One region of the Arthrobacter ramosus genome, then DNA from elsewhere that is predicted to be linked to it. Evidence: riboswitches for the same ligand, from Rfam matches in the RefSeq annotation. Region 1 holds a riboswitch; each other region holds the start of a gene.
The links. A riboswitch is a leader RNA that binds a small molecule or an ion and turns the genes downstream of it on or off. The one in region 1 is predicted to bind cyclic di-AMP.
Positions count from the first base shown of each region.

Region 2: it holds a riboswitch for cyclic di-AMP, as region 1 does, so the genes downstream of both, ABD742_RS19560 (aggregation-promoting factor C-terminal-like domain-containing protein) here and ABD742_RS23715 (hypothetical protein) in region 1, are expected to answer to the same signal.
Region 3: it holds a riboswitch for cyclic di-AMP, as region 1 does, so the genes downstream of both, ABD742_RS18245 (M23 family metallopeptidase) here and ABD742_RS23715 (hypothetical protein) in region 1, are expected to answer to the same signal.

Region 1 is NZ_BAAAWN010000001.1:5,140,436-5,144,991, reverse strand. Features, by position in the region: gene ABD742_RS23725 (TetR/AcrR family transcriptional regulator) at 4-564, opposite strand; gene ABD742_RS23720 (flavin-containing monooxygenase) at 665-1,768, shown strand; cyclic di-AMP (ydaO/yuaA leader) riboswitch at 1,906-2,056, shown strand; gene ABD742_RS23715 (hypothetical protein) at 2,059-3,132, shown strand; gene ABD742_RS23710 (PucR family transcriptional regulator) at 3,292-4,506, opposite strand.
Region 2 is NZ_BAAAWN010000001.1:4,253,785-4,258,340, reverse strand. Features, by position in the region: gene ABD742_RS19565 (bifunctional glycosyltransferase family 2/GtrA family protein) at 1-1,236, opposite strand, end outside; gene ABD742_RS19560 (aggregation-promoting factor C-terminal-like domain-containing protein) at 1,396-2,151, opposite strand; cyclic di-AMP (ydaO/yuaA leader) riboswitch at 2,154-2,327, opposite strand; gene ABD742_RS19555 (sensor histidine kinase) at 2,492-3,970, opposite strand; gene ABD742_RS19550 (response regulator transcription factor) at 3,983-4,556, opposite strand, start outside.
Region 3 is NZ_BAAAWN010000001.1:3,964,552-3,969,107, reverse strand. Features, by position in the region: gene ABD742_RS18260 (MFS transporter) at 1-110, shown strand, start outside; gene serC (phosphoserine transaminase) at 202-1,332, opposite strand; gene ABD742_RS18250 (iron-dependent transcriptional repressor DtxR) at 1,684-2,379, shown strand; cyclic di-AMP (ydaO/yuaA leader) riboswitch at 2,506-2,713, shown strand; gene ABD742_RS18245 (M23 family metallopeptidase) at 2,716-3,534, shown strand; cyclic di-AMP (ydaO/yuaA leader) riboswitch at 3,680-3,846, shown strand; gene ABD742_RS18240 (NlpC/P60 family protein) at 3,852-4,556, shown strand, end outside.

The sequences.
Region 1 (4,556 bases):
AAGCTAGGCGAGGGCCGCCTTGAGCGCCACGTGGACCCAATCCCGGTAGCGCTCCAGTCCCCAAGCGAAATCCAGCACGAGTGATCGGTAGGTGTCCGGGTGGCCGACCGACCAGATCACGGCCGCGGCTTGCTCGTCGCTCATGCCGGAAGTCAGTGCCCCGCGCCGCCTGAGCGCAGCCGCAGCTTCCGCATAGTTCCGCAGCCGGGTTTCGGCCCGGTCCCGCTCCACTTTTGCCGCTTCAGCGTCGACGGCGGAGGCCTGCCTCATGACGCTGAATAATTGGCTGCTTCTCGGATGCACCTCGGCGAACCAGTCGGCCAACAACGCTAGAACCGCCCCCGCGTCGGCGGCTGCGGCAGTCCGCTCGCGCATAGTCTCCGGGACGGTGCGGGGGGCATCCGGACCCGCGGCCGTCGCGTCAACCACGGCCGAGAGCAGCGCGGCCTTGTTGCCCACGGAGTTGTAGATGGTCTGGATAGCCACGCCTGCTTGCTCGGCAACGGCCCCGATGGTGGTGGCCACGTATCCCCTGCTCAGAAACAGCTGCCGAGCGGCTTCCACAACTGCAGCCTTGGTTGCGACAGCTTGAGCTACCCGCCTGTCATTGTGCCGGATTTCCACGAAAAAAGAATAGCATTCTAGTGACTGGAATGCTATTCTAATGACCTCGAACACCTCAGGAGGCTTCGCGATGGACAGCAATGAGCCAGTGAACACCGTGGTTGTGGGCGCCGGGCAGGCAGGGCTCGCCACCGGATTCCACCTGAAGAAACACCGGCAAGACTTCCTCATCCTGGACTCGCAGGCCCGCGTCGGCGACGTGTGGCGGAACCGATGGGATTCCTTGCGGCTCTTCACCCCGGCGCAGCACGATTCCCTGCCCGGCATGCCATTTCCCGCCGCCCGAGGCAGCTTTCCCGGAAAAGACGCCATGGCCGAATACCTTGAGGAGTACGCCAGGAACTGGGAACTCCCGGTACGCCATGGTGCCCACGTCACCGGCATCGAGCGGGAGGACGGCCGGTTCCGAGTGCAGTCAGGCTCCGGGTCGATCCTGGCCAAGAACGTTGTTGTTGCCACGGGCCCGAACGCGCAGCCAAGGATCCCGGCGTTCGCCGAGGATCTGGATCCCGGCATCCACCAACTCCACGGAGCGGAATACACCAACCCGGACTCGGTTCCACCCGGAGATGTCCTGGTGGTCGGCTCCGGCACCTCCGGCGTCGAAATCGCCCTGGAGCTCGCACCTACCCACCGCACCTACATTGCCGGAACCCCTCCCTTCCACATTCCAAGCCCCGTAACGCGATACGCCGGCGGGCTTTGGTGGCTCTTCATCCACAAGGTATTGAACAGATCCACCCCTATCGGCCGCAAAGTCGCGGTCGGGTTCACGAAGCACGGCGCGCCGCTGATCCGGGCCTCCACCCGAGAGCTCGACGCCGCGGGAGTCACCCGCCTGCCACGGCTGACGGGCACCCGCAAGGGCCAACCCCTGACCGACGAAGGCCACGCGATCCCCGTGTCCACGGTGATCTGGGCTACCGGTTACCAACCGGACTTTGGCTGGATCCGAGGACTTCCCGCGGATGAGGACGGCTGGCCGCTCACTTGCCGGGGCGCCGTTGAACAACTGCCAGGGCTGTTCTTCGTGGGCATGCCCTTCCAATACGGGCTGACCTCGGGCCTCGTGGGCGGGGTCGGCCGCGACGCCGAACACGTCGCAGGACTCATCGCCGGGCAGACTGAAGGTCCGCGGGACTAGGCTCGCGGAAGTTCTTGGCAAAACCGGTTACCCCGCCCGTTATTCAAATGTGACTTTGCATGCCGGCTGTTGTAGCGTCGAGGGGCGACCCAATCCCCAAATGGGCCGCTTCCGGGTTGACGCCGAGCTCTGCCGCAACCCGGAATCCGCCAGACCCGCGGCAGAGACGGGGGACCCAGAGTCTCCGGGCCTACTTCTCCACAGGCCCTCGGGGTGAAGCCGCCACGCGCGGCCGGACGGCCTCGTCCGAACCCGACAGCTAACCTCGAAGGCGTTGAGAGGCAATCACCATGTCCCCAATCATGGATCAGCCTCGCCGTGCCGAAGTGGCGGGCGAGAGCACCAAACCAACCGGACGTCGTCGGGCCAAAGACAGCGAACCGTTCATCGCGGCACCGGCTACTGAACCTTTGAGTTCGACAGCGGAACCCACCCCCGCGGCAACCCGGACGACGGCGGCGCCCACCACTCGCGCGGCCGCCCGCGCAGCCGAACGGAAGCGGGCTTCCCAAGCCAGCGAAACCGCCGCCATTCCGACGGTGCCTGCTGCGACGGTAGCTGCTGAACCAACAGAACCAGCGACCGCCGCCATTCCGACGGTGCCTGCTGCGACAGCTGAGCAAGCCAAACCTGAGAAGGCAGCCACAACGGCACTCCCGGCGGCACCCCGTGCCGCCGTCGGTCCGGCATCGTTCACCGGTTCGTCCTTCAGCCGTGAACCACACGCCGTCCTCAAGAAGGCCGCCAGCATCCGGACGATGAGCAATCGAATGGCAGTGGTTGCAGGTGCCCTAGGCATCTTGTTGACCGCCGGTTCCCTGGGCCAAGCCCTTGAGTTGCCCTTCTTCGGCCAGGAATCCCGCGCCCAGGACGCTGCGAGCGCGGACAACCAAGACTCCACGCAATCCGGCGCTCCTTCCGCGGTGGCAAGTACTTCCCCCAGCGCTGCTGCATCACCTTCGGCAGCTACCCCAAGCGCCAAGTCCGGCCAGACCTCCGCGGGCCCGGCGCAACATTCGCCGCAAGGACCCGCCGCTGTCGAACCGTCGAGTGTCTCGGCACCGTCGATCTCCGTCCAGGTTCCTGCCGTCCCGTCAGCACTGCCCCCAAGCCTTACCCCGGTGCCTGTTCCTTCCAATCCGGTTCCGACCGGGCCAACGACCCCCACCCCGGCTCCCACCCCGGGTCCGACGGGGCCAACCACCCCTACCCCGACTCCGCCCCAGACCGGCACGCCCTCCCCCGCGCCCACAGGTTCTTGGAAGCCGCGGACCCCGGCCAGTCCTAGTCCCACGCCACAGCCCACCCAACCGGGCGTGGATCTTGGGTCGGTTTTGGACGCAGCAACCAAGGCCCTGCAGTGAGGATGGGACAGCATCGAAAGTCTGCCGTCGAGTGGCACGGACGGTGCTGCCGACACACCCGGACACAGATGATTCAGCACCGCCCCGACCGCTGGCGCTGCAGCCTTCAGTTGCGGCAGTTCAACAAGTAAGCCAGCGCGGCTTCCGGTACCAGCGGCTTCAAATCCGCGGACGGCCCGCCCAGCGGCGCGCTTTGAGCGTTGCGTGGAGTTCGAGTCGGGTCGCGCCATTCAGCGGATCAGCACCGATAAGCTGGCGGACCCTGGCCAGCCGGTTGTAAATGCTGCTCCGATGCAGGTGGAGCTTCGCAGCCACGTCCTGCACGGAGCCGTCGCTGTCGTAGAGCAGTTCGAGCACGGGCAGCAGCTCGCCGTTGCGGTCCGCATCCTCGATCTCCTGGAAATGTGCCGAGCCCGAATCGTCCCAGCCACCGGGCGCCTGTAGCCGTTCGAACAATTGGTAAATCCCGGCCGAGCGGCTGTCCACGAGCTCTCCGAGTGGAGGATCGACGGCGGCAGCCTGGGCCGCGAGCTTCGATTGCCGGTACGCCCGGCTCAGCTGCCGGATGACTGAAAACGGCTCGCTGATGCCGAGAATGACGCGGTCCACCTTCCGTCCGGCGCGCTTGGCGAGTTCCAGCTGATAGTGGACCAAGACTTGGGCGTGCTCCGCCCGCCCGCCGGTTTCGCGGAACAACAGGACCGAGTGCGTCTCGGTGCCGGCGCTGAAAAGCACGGAATCGACCCCGATAGTTGCCTGCAGCGCGGCGGAACGGTGCGTCAGGGTCGCCGCGATCGGATCGGAGACGCCGCCACTGTCCTCCGCGTCGAGCACTGTAACCAGCTGCCACGGTCCCCGGCCTTGAATCTCCTTCCATCCCGCCACAGTTGCCACAGCATTGGACTCGCCCTGGCATGCAGCCAGGAATTCCTGCTCACGGCGGCGCCGGAACTCCGACTCGGCCGTATTGGAATCGAGCAACAACGCTGCGAGGAGGTCCAACTCGTCCCGGACGCCCGGCAACTCGGCGAGTATCGCCGTCGCGGTCTGCTCGTCAAGGTCTTGCTGGACCCACAGGTACCCGACGCGGAATCCGCGCACCAGCAGCGGGACGCAGACGCGCCCCACCATCCCGAGTTCCTCATTGGCGGGCACGACGACGGGACGCACGGCGGTGGCAATCCCGTGGGAGAGCTGCCACGCGCTGACGTCCACCGGGACCCGTTTGCTCAGGAGGAAATTCACTCGCACACGGTCGGCGTGGGACTGGTTGGAACTGTAGGCCAGCAGCACGCCGTCGAGGTCTTCCAGGGAGAGGCCGCGGCCCAACTTGAGTGCTACGTCCTCGACGATCTTCTCCACGTCTTGCTGCATGGAGAAAACACTACTTTGCCCCACGAACATCAGGCGACACCTGACGCTCT
Region 2 (4,556 bases), 890 kb from region 1:
GGTGAGGAGCTCGCCCCAGCGGTCCGGCGTCGTCGTACTGTGCACCAAGGCGAGTGCCCCTGAAGTGAGCGCGAGGCCGATCCCGAAGACGATCAATCCCTCGAAGTGGTGCCGAACGGGATTGCCGCCCTGGATGCCGAAGGTGAAGCGCCGGTTGGCGCCGGTGTTGGCGATGGCCGTGATGAGCAGCGCCAGGAAGTTGGCCAGCTGCGGGTCCATGAAGCCGCGGCAGAACAGGAAGATGAGCACATAGGCGAGGGTGGACGCGGCGCCGATCGCGGCGAACCGGACCAGCTGCCCGAAAAGGCTGCTGCGCGGGTTCTGCTCGGCGGTGCGGGACGACGCCGGGAGCGGCCCGCGTGCAAGTGCTGCGCGCAGTTCCGGAATGGGGATGCGGCCCGAGACGAGATCCCGGGTGAGCCGGACCATGCCGCGGATGTCGGCCAGGGCAGTGCGCACCACGTCGACGCTGGAATTGGGATCGTCGATCCAGTCAACGGGAACTTCGTGGACCCGGAGGCCGCAGCGTTCGGCGAGGACCAGGAGCTCAGTGTCGAAGAACCACGAGTTGTCCATGGTGTGCGGGAGGATCTGCTGTGCGACATCTGCCCGGATCGCTTTGAAGCCGCACTGGGCATCGCTGAAGCGGGCGCCCATGAACGAGTGCAGCATCAGGTTGTAGCTGCGCGAAATGAACTCGCGCTTGGGGCCGCGGACAACCCGCGAGTTGCGGGTCAGCCGTGTGCCAATGGCGAGGTCCGAATGGCCGGAGATCAGCGGCGCCAAAAGGGGCGCCAGTGCGGCGAGGTCCGTGGAAAGATCCACGTCCATGTAAGCCAGAACCGGCGCCGGCGATGCGAGCCACACCTTGCGCAGGGCGTTGCCGCGTCCCTTCTCCTCAAGATGGACAACCGCGAGCTCAGGCAGTTCCCTGGCCACGCGCTCCGCGATTTTCAAGGTGCTGTCCGTGCTTGCGTTGTCGGCCACGGTAATGCGGAAGCCATGCGGGAAGGATTCGCGCAAATGGCCGTGAAGCCTGCGCAGGCACTCTTCGAGGTCGCGTTCCTCGTTGAAGACGGGGATGGTGACATCGAGGACGGGGACGGCGGTGTGGGTGTCGACGGGGGCGCGCCGCGCTGTGCTGGGTTGAAGGGGGGTGTTGGGTGGGATGGGAAGGCCCGGCGGCACCACCGCGGGGTCCTTCAGGGTTCCGGAGGTGGATTCGATGAGAGTCATGTATTCAGAGTGCCGTTGCAGAATATGAAGGCTTTAGGCGGAACCTGTGACGTGGCTGTGGATGTATGGCCGGTGTGGCGAATCACATGCCTGGCCAAAATACGTCGAGGTCCGCCCCTGGAGGGACGGACCTCGACGTACTTGTGCGTGGCTCTTGGTCTAGTACCAGTTGTGCGCCAGGTGGAAGGACCACGCCGCGGACGGCGATCCGTAGCGTTCCTTGATGTAGTTCAGGCCCCAGCGGATCTGCGTCTGGTAGTTGGTCTGCCAGTCGGCGCCTTCTGATGCCATTTTTTCGCCCGGCAGCGATTGCCCAATGCCGTAAGCGCCACTGGAGGCGTTGGTGGCAGTGGTGCGCCAATCCGATTCCTTGTTCCACAAGGTGAGCAGGGCGGACATCTCGCCCTGACCCCAACCGTAGGATGGAAGGATGCTTGCGGCATAAGCCTGTGCGCCGGAGGGATCATCGACGGCGACAGGTGCGGCCGGGGCTGCTGGAGCGGGCGGTGCCGCGGGCGCGGCCGGTGCGGCGGCCTGCGGTGCGACGGCGGCCTGCGGTGCGACGGCGGCCGGAGCGGGGGCAGGTGCCTGGCTCGGCGTCGGCGCGGCGCTCGGCTTGGGGCTTGCGCTTGCGCTCGCCGACGGCGTGGCGGCGGCCGATGGCGTGGCTGAGTTATCCGCCGCGCGGGATTCGGACGTGCGGCTCATGTCCTGGGCATTGATGGCTTGTCCGGCGGCCTGGGTGGCGGCACCTGCACCGAGGAACACGGCAACGACGCCGGCAACAACTGCCATGCGCTGGCCGGTGCCGAGATTCGAGGCGGCTCGCCTCAACGTGGAACGTGACTTGTTTCTCCGGGCAGGTTCGCCGCGGTGGCGCGCAACAGGGCGCGACTGATTCCTGGAATCAGACATGGTGATTGCCTCTCGACGCCTGCGGAGTTAGCTGTCGGATTCGGATGAGGTCATCCGGCCGTGGCCACTGGGAATCGTGGCGGTACGGCTTCACCCCTAGGGCTGGCTCAACATGAGCGCTTGCCCGGAGACCTGGGTCCCCCGTCTCTGCCTGGATTTTTGGGCACCGGGGAGTGGCAGAGCTCGGCGCCTACCCGGCGGTGGCCGGAATGATCCCGCGCACCCATTCGACGGTACAGGAGGATTTTACTTAAGTCACATTTAGGTAACGGAGATCACGACGTCGGTGCGTCGACTTGCGCCCGCCGCGCACCGGCGTCGCGCCCTCCTGGGCGGCCGTTCAGGCCGTGGCGGTCCTGAGCGCCGGAAGCCGCACCGCAAATTCCGTCCGGCCGGGCCGCGACGCCACTTCGACGGTGCCTCCATGCGCCTGGACAATGGATTCCACAATCGACAAGCCGAGCCCGGAGGTGCCCTCGGAACCGGAGCGGGCGGCGTCGGCACGGGCAAAGCGGGAGAAGATCCTGCCCTGGAATTCCGGCGGGATGCCCGGCCCGTTGTCAGTCACTGTCACCACGGCGCTGCCATCGGCGGAACGCATGACGCCCGTGACCACGGTGGTTCCCGCCTCCGTGTGTTTGCGGGCGTTGGAGAGCAGATTCGCCAAAACCTGGTGGAGTTGAGTGGTGTCGCCGCGGACCGTGAGGGGCTCGTCCGGGAGCTTGAGCTGCCAGATGTGCCCTGGGGCCATGACCTTCTCGTCGCTGACGGTCTCGATCACCAACTGCGTGAGGTCCACATCGGTGAACTCGGGGGCCTTCCCTTCGTCCAGCCGGGCCAACAGAAGGAGGTCCTCAACGAGGGTGGTCATGCGTTCGGACTGGCTCTGCACCCGTCCCAGCGACTTGCGCCCGTCCTCGGTGAACGTCTCGGTCATGCGCAAGAGCTCGGTGTAGCCGCGGATGGCGGTCAGCGGAGTGCGCAGTTCGTGCGAGGCATCGGCGACGAACTGGCGCACCTTCGTTTCGCTTTGCTGGCGGGCTTCGAGGGCGCTCGAGACGTTGTCCAGCATCAGGTTCAAAGCATGGCCGACACTTCCCACTTCCGTGCTCGGGTGGGCCGCCGACGCCGGAACGCGCACCGCGAGTGCCACCTCACCGGCGTCGAGCGGAAGTTTCGATACCTTCGTGGCGACGTCGGAGAGTTGCTCCAGGGGGCGCATGGTGCGGCGGATCAGCACGGTTCCGGCCAGTCCGATCAGGACCAGTCCGCCCAAGGACACCAGCACCATGGTCCACACGAGCGAGGCCTCGGTGTCCTCTTTCGAGGCGAGTGGCAGCCCCGTGATGACAACATCGCCGTAAGGAGTTTCGGTGGCCACCAGCCGGTAGCCGCCATTGGACAGGGTGCGATCAACCGGGCGGCCATCGGGCGGGAGCGCGGACAGGATTCGAGCGTCGCTGGGCGACAACGGCGCACGGGTGGCATCGGAGGACAAGAATCCAGCATCGCTGCTCACCTGACCTGCGAGAATACGCGCATTCAGCGTGCCGATGCTCTGGCCCCGGGGGTCCAAGGGGTCCGGACGGCCGCCCGGGTTGCCTTGCGGCGGGCGGCCATGGGAGGCCTGCATCAATTGCTGGTCGAGCTGCTTCGTGAGGAACACGTCCATGGAGGCGTAGCTGACCACCCCGACGGCACCGCAGATGGCCACGAGGAGCGCCATGGAGAGAAGGATCAAGCGCGTGCGCAAGTGCCAGGTTGAAGGATTGAACCAACGATGGTCGGTCTGGCGGGGGATACCCGAGAGTGCGGACATTCGACGCCCCGGCTATTCGGCAGGCTTGATGACGTAGCCTGCTCCGCGCACGGTGTGGATCATGGGCGGGTGGTTGGCCTCGATCTTCTTACGCAGGTATGAGATGTAAAGCTCCACGATGTTTGCTTGCCCGCCGAAATCGTAGTCCCACACGCGGTCGAGGATCTGAGCCTTGCTGACCACGCGTTTGGGATTTTCCATGAGGTAGCGCAAGAGCTCGAACTGGGTCGCCGTGAGCGGGATGTCTTCGCCGCCACGGGTAACTTCACGCGTGTCCACGTTCAGGGTCAGGTCGCCTACAACCAGCTCGGCAGTGTCCATCGCGGCCACTCCCGAGCGCTGGACCAGGCGGTGCAGGCGTAGCAGGACTTCCTCCATGCTGAAGGGCTTGGTGACATAATCGTCGCCGCCGGCGGCCAACCCGACGATGCGGTCCTGCACGTCATCCTTGGCGGTGAGGAAGAGCGCGGGCACCTCAGGCGCAAAGGTGCGGATCCTGCCGAGCAGCTCAACGCCGTCGAACCCTGGAAGCATGACATCCAGCACCAGGACATCCGGACGGAAGTCCTTGGCGAGCTTTACCGCA
Region 3 (4,556 bases), 1.2 Mb from region 1:
TGTGGATCATCCGCGCGCGCCAGCTGCGCCTCCGTTTCGACAGCAGCGCCCGCGGCATGCGGTTCTTCCGCATTGAGTCCCAGGGCGCGGGTCCAGCCAATGGCCTTTAAAAGGGGCAGCACTGTTAAAGGGGCCAGCGCCGCCCGGGATCCCCACCCGGACGACGCCGACCAGTCCTGACCGCGGGAACGCAGCAGGCCCTTACTTCTTCAGTTCGCCCACCACGAAGTCGATGCTGGCGAGCAATGCAGAGACGTCGTCCGGCTCGATGGCAACGAAGGTAGCGATGCGCAGCTGGTTGCGGCCCAACTTGCGGTACGGCTCGGTGTCCACGATCCCGTTGGCGCGCAGGACCTTGGCGATGGCCGCGGCGTCGATCGAATCATCGAAATCGATCGTGGCGATGACATTGGAGCGGTCCTCGGCCTTCGCGACGAACGGCGTGGCGTACTCGGAGGCCTCGGCCCAGTTGTAGATGCGGCTTGCGGAGTCCGCGGTGCGTCCGGACGCGAAGTCCAGGCCACCGCTCTTGTTGAGCCACTGGACCTGGGCATCCAATGTCACCAAGGTGGACAGGGACGGCGTGTTGTAGGTCTGGTTGAGCTTCGAGTTGTCGATAGCCGTCTGCAGGTCGAGGAAATCGGGGATCCAGCGGCCGCTTGCCTTGATGCGGGCGGCGCGCTCCAGGGCGGCGGGGGAGAAGAGGCCGAGCCACAGGCCGCCGTCGGAGGCAAAGTTCTTTTGCGGCGCGAAGTAGTAGACGTCGGCCTCGGCAACATCAACATCCAGGCCGCCGGCTGCGGACGTCGCGTCCACCAGAACCAAGGCGCCGTCGTCGCTGCCCTGGACGCGCTTGACCGGAGCGGCCACACCCGTCGAGGTTTCGTTCTGCGGCCACGCGTACACGTCCACGCCTGCCTCGGCCTGGGAAACCGGTCGGGTGCCTGGCTCGGACTTGATGATGGACGAAGCTTCAAGGAAAGGTGCCTTGTTGGTTGCCGAAGCGAACTTGGAACCGAACTCACCGAAGGAGAGATGCTGGGCCTTCTTTTCGACCAGGCCGAAGCTGGCGACATCCCAGAACGCGGTGGAGCCTCCGACGCCGAGAATCACCTCGTAGCCCTCGGGCGCACGGAAGAACTGGCTAAGTCCCTCGCGGACGGAACCCACCAGGTTCTTGACGGGTGCCTGGCGGTGGGAGGTACCGAGGATCGTTGTCGAGGCGGCGGACAGGGCCTCGATCTGCTCCGGGCGGACCTTGGAGGGCCCGGCGCCGAAGCGGCCGTCCTTGGGCAGCAAATCGGCGGGGATAGTGATGCTGTTGTCGCTCACGGGATGCTCCAATGGTGAAGTAGCGGCCTAGATGGGTCGTGGCAGGTGGCAAGCTGCCCCTTCGACTCCCCAATTCTGCCTGACGCCGGAGGCGGGGGCAGAACCGACGGTGTCATAGTCCGCCACGTGGAAAGCATTTGTTCCGCCGGCTCTGGACGGGACAGTGGACGGGACGCTGGACCGGGCGCTGGACGGGGGCGCCGGAATTATCCGGAGTAATTCCAAATAAGCTAAGCTTGGAGCTGGCGCCCGGACCGGGACCGCCGGCGGTTCGGCCACCTGTTCGACCACTGAGGCGGCTGCGGTACGGTGGAAAATACGCAAGATACTGCGCTCGAGGAGCTGAGCTGGATGACGGATCTGATCGATACCACTGAGATGTATCTTCGGACCATTTTGGAGCTTGAAGAAGAGAACATCGTGGCTCTTCGCGCACGCATCGCCGAGCGCTTGCGGCACTCCGGCCCCACCGTTTCCCAGACGATCGGACGGATGGAGCGCGACGGCCTGGTGATTGTGTCCGATGACCGGCACCTTGAGCTGACTGAAACGGGCCGGAAACGCGCCACCGAGGTCATGCGCAAGCACAGGCTCGCCGAACGGCTCCTGGCAGATGTCATTGGACTGGACTGGGCTTACGTCCACGATGAAGCGTGCCGCTGGGAGCATGTCATGAGTGAGCGCGTGGAACGGCGGCTCTATGAGCTGCTGGACCACCCCACGGAATCGCCGTATGGCAACCCCATTCCCGGACTCGAAGCGCTGGGTGGAGTCGCCTCCCACGCCTTTACGGATGGCGTGGTCAACCTTCTCGACGCGATGAACGAATACTCACCTGAAAACCGGGTCACCGTCAGCCGCCTGGCTGAACCGATCCAGGTGGAACCGGAACTTCTGGTGCAGCTGGACGAGGGCGGAATCCGCCCCGGAGCCAGGGTTTCCCTGGAACGTGTGGGGGAGTACATCTCCGTTCGCGTGCCCAATATCGACGGCGCGCTGGAGCTGCCGCCTGAGGTAGCCTCGCACGTGTTTGTCACGGTCGCCTAGCCGGCCTGGCGAGGCGGCCAGCAAAGATAACGAAATTATTACCGCGGGGGCTTAATCCCCTATAGTTTATTACTGGCGCCGATACCAAAGCGTTACCTGATCCGAAGCCGAGTTCTGCCAGCGGATCAGGTGGATTAGTCCATTCACTGGCAGAAGCGGAGGAACCACCATCGGCTGTCGAAAGACGGCCTTGGGGTGAAGTCCGCAGCGGAAGTGCAAACAGCGCAGGGCCCCTTCGGTAGCTCTGCGCTTCGCGCCCTTCACGCGGACCGGGTCCACGATCTCTCTGGCCCGAATCCGACAGCTAACTTCGCAGGCTTGCCAGAGAGGAAAACCTTGACTACGCAGAACACCAGGGGCCGCAGGCGCGCGTCCGGTCCTACTGCTGAGCTGCGGAGCGCAAGCGCCGTCGAGCACGATCGGCCCCGCGATCCCCATCGCGAACTTCGCCGCCGCAAGGGTCCTTTGCGGCAGATAGCCGAGTTCGCTGCGGCGAGCGGGGCGGGACAGAAGGCCGGAGTGGCCCTTGCCGCGACGGGCCTCATCCTGACGGTCGCCATGCCGGGCACAAGCGCCATGACGGCCACGGCCGAATCGAGCCAGGCCGCCTCGGCGGTGGGCACCCAGCCTGAGATTCCGGCCGCGGCAAGCGCCACGATCGACTTCAGCCGTGCTGCGGTTTCCACCACGGCGGATCCGGACAGCAAACTCAAGCAGCTCTTGAGCGCGCAGTCCGTCGGCACCATCAAGACGTCGTCCTCCAAAGGCACCCTGGGGGCGCCGCTGGACACACTGACCACGGCCTCGCCTTTCGGCTATCGTGTGAATCCCATCACGGGCGGCTTGGGGGAGTTCCACCGGGGCCAGGACTTCGTGGCCCAGTGCGGCACCCAGGTCCATGCTGCCGCCGCCGGCAAGGTCACTTTCGCTGGCTGGCATCCGTATGGCGGCGGAAACCGCATTGTGGTGGACCACGGCAACGGCCTGGAAACCACGTACAACCATTTGTCTTCGTTCAACGTCCAGGTGGGCCAGACGGTCAGCCGCGGCGATGTCATCGCATTGAGCGGCACCACCGGCGCCTCTACCGGCTGCCACCTCCATTTTGAAGTCATGGTCAACGGCGACGTCGTTGACCCCCTGGGCTGGCTGTAGCCAATCCGATGGAAGCCTCTCGCATGCTTGTCACGCTCCGTGACCTGAATGTGACATTGAGCCAAAACTCATGTACCGTCTAAGACGCATCAACTTTTAGAGAGTTGATGCACTCGAGTGGATTGCCTAGCTCTGCCACTGCTCGAGGTTCCGTTCGCAAAACATCGTCTGGCAGAGGCGGGGGACCCACTTTTGGTCATCTTCACCGATGGCCTTGGGGTTAAGTCGCACAACTTCCGAGAGGGAGAAGTGTGGCCGGATGACTCCCATCCGAATCCGACAGCTTACCTCGCGGGCATAGGGAGAGGCCTCTTAACGTGTCTTCACGCTCTACTGTTGCGCGCCACCGTGCCGCGGTCACCAAGACCAACTCGCTTGCCGTTATCGCTAAGACTGTCGGCAGCAACGCCGGTGGCGTAGGCCGTCAGGCAGCTGTTATCGCAGCTGCTTCCGGTCTGGTGCTCACTAGCGGTATCGCAGCCAACGCTGCAGAAACCAACGTCCCTCGCGAGTCCACTTCGACCTCCGCCCTGGAAGTCCAGTCCATCGCCCAAGCCAGCATTTCGGCCGACTCCTCCGTCGCCATCAAGTACGAGCGCCCGGCGGTCTCCACCGAAGCTGCTCCGGTTGTCGCAGCTCCGGTTGCCACGCAGGAAGCTGCTCCGGCTACGCAGGCTGCAACGGGTGCCGCTACCGGCTCCTCGACGCTCTCTGTCACCGCTGCTGTTTCACCTGCAACGAAGGTTGCCAGCGGCAAGGGCGCAGCAATTGCTGCCGCAGCTTACGCACAGCTTGGCGTTGCCCAGGACTGCACCGCCCTGGCTTCGAACTCCCTGGCCGCTGTTGGGATCAACTTCCACGGCTGGCCGGCAGACTACCTCTCTCTTGGCCGTACGGTCAGCGCTGCTGAAGCGCAGCCGGGAGACTTGGTCTACTACCAGAACGGTGGCATGGGCATGGCCCACATCGCCGTTTACGTCGGCAACGGCATGGCGGTCCACGGCGGCTGGAACGGTGGCACC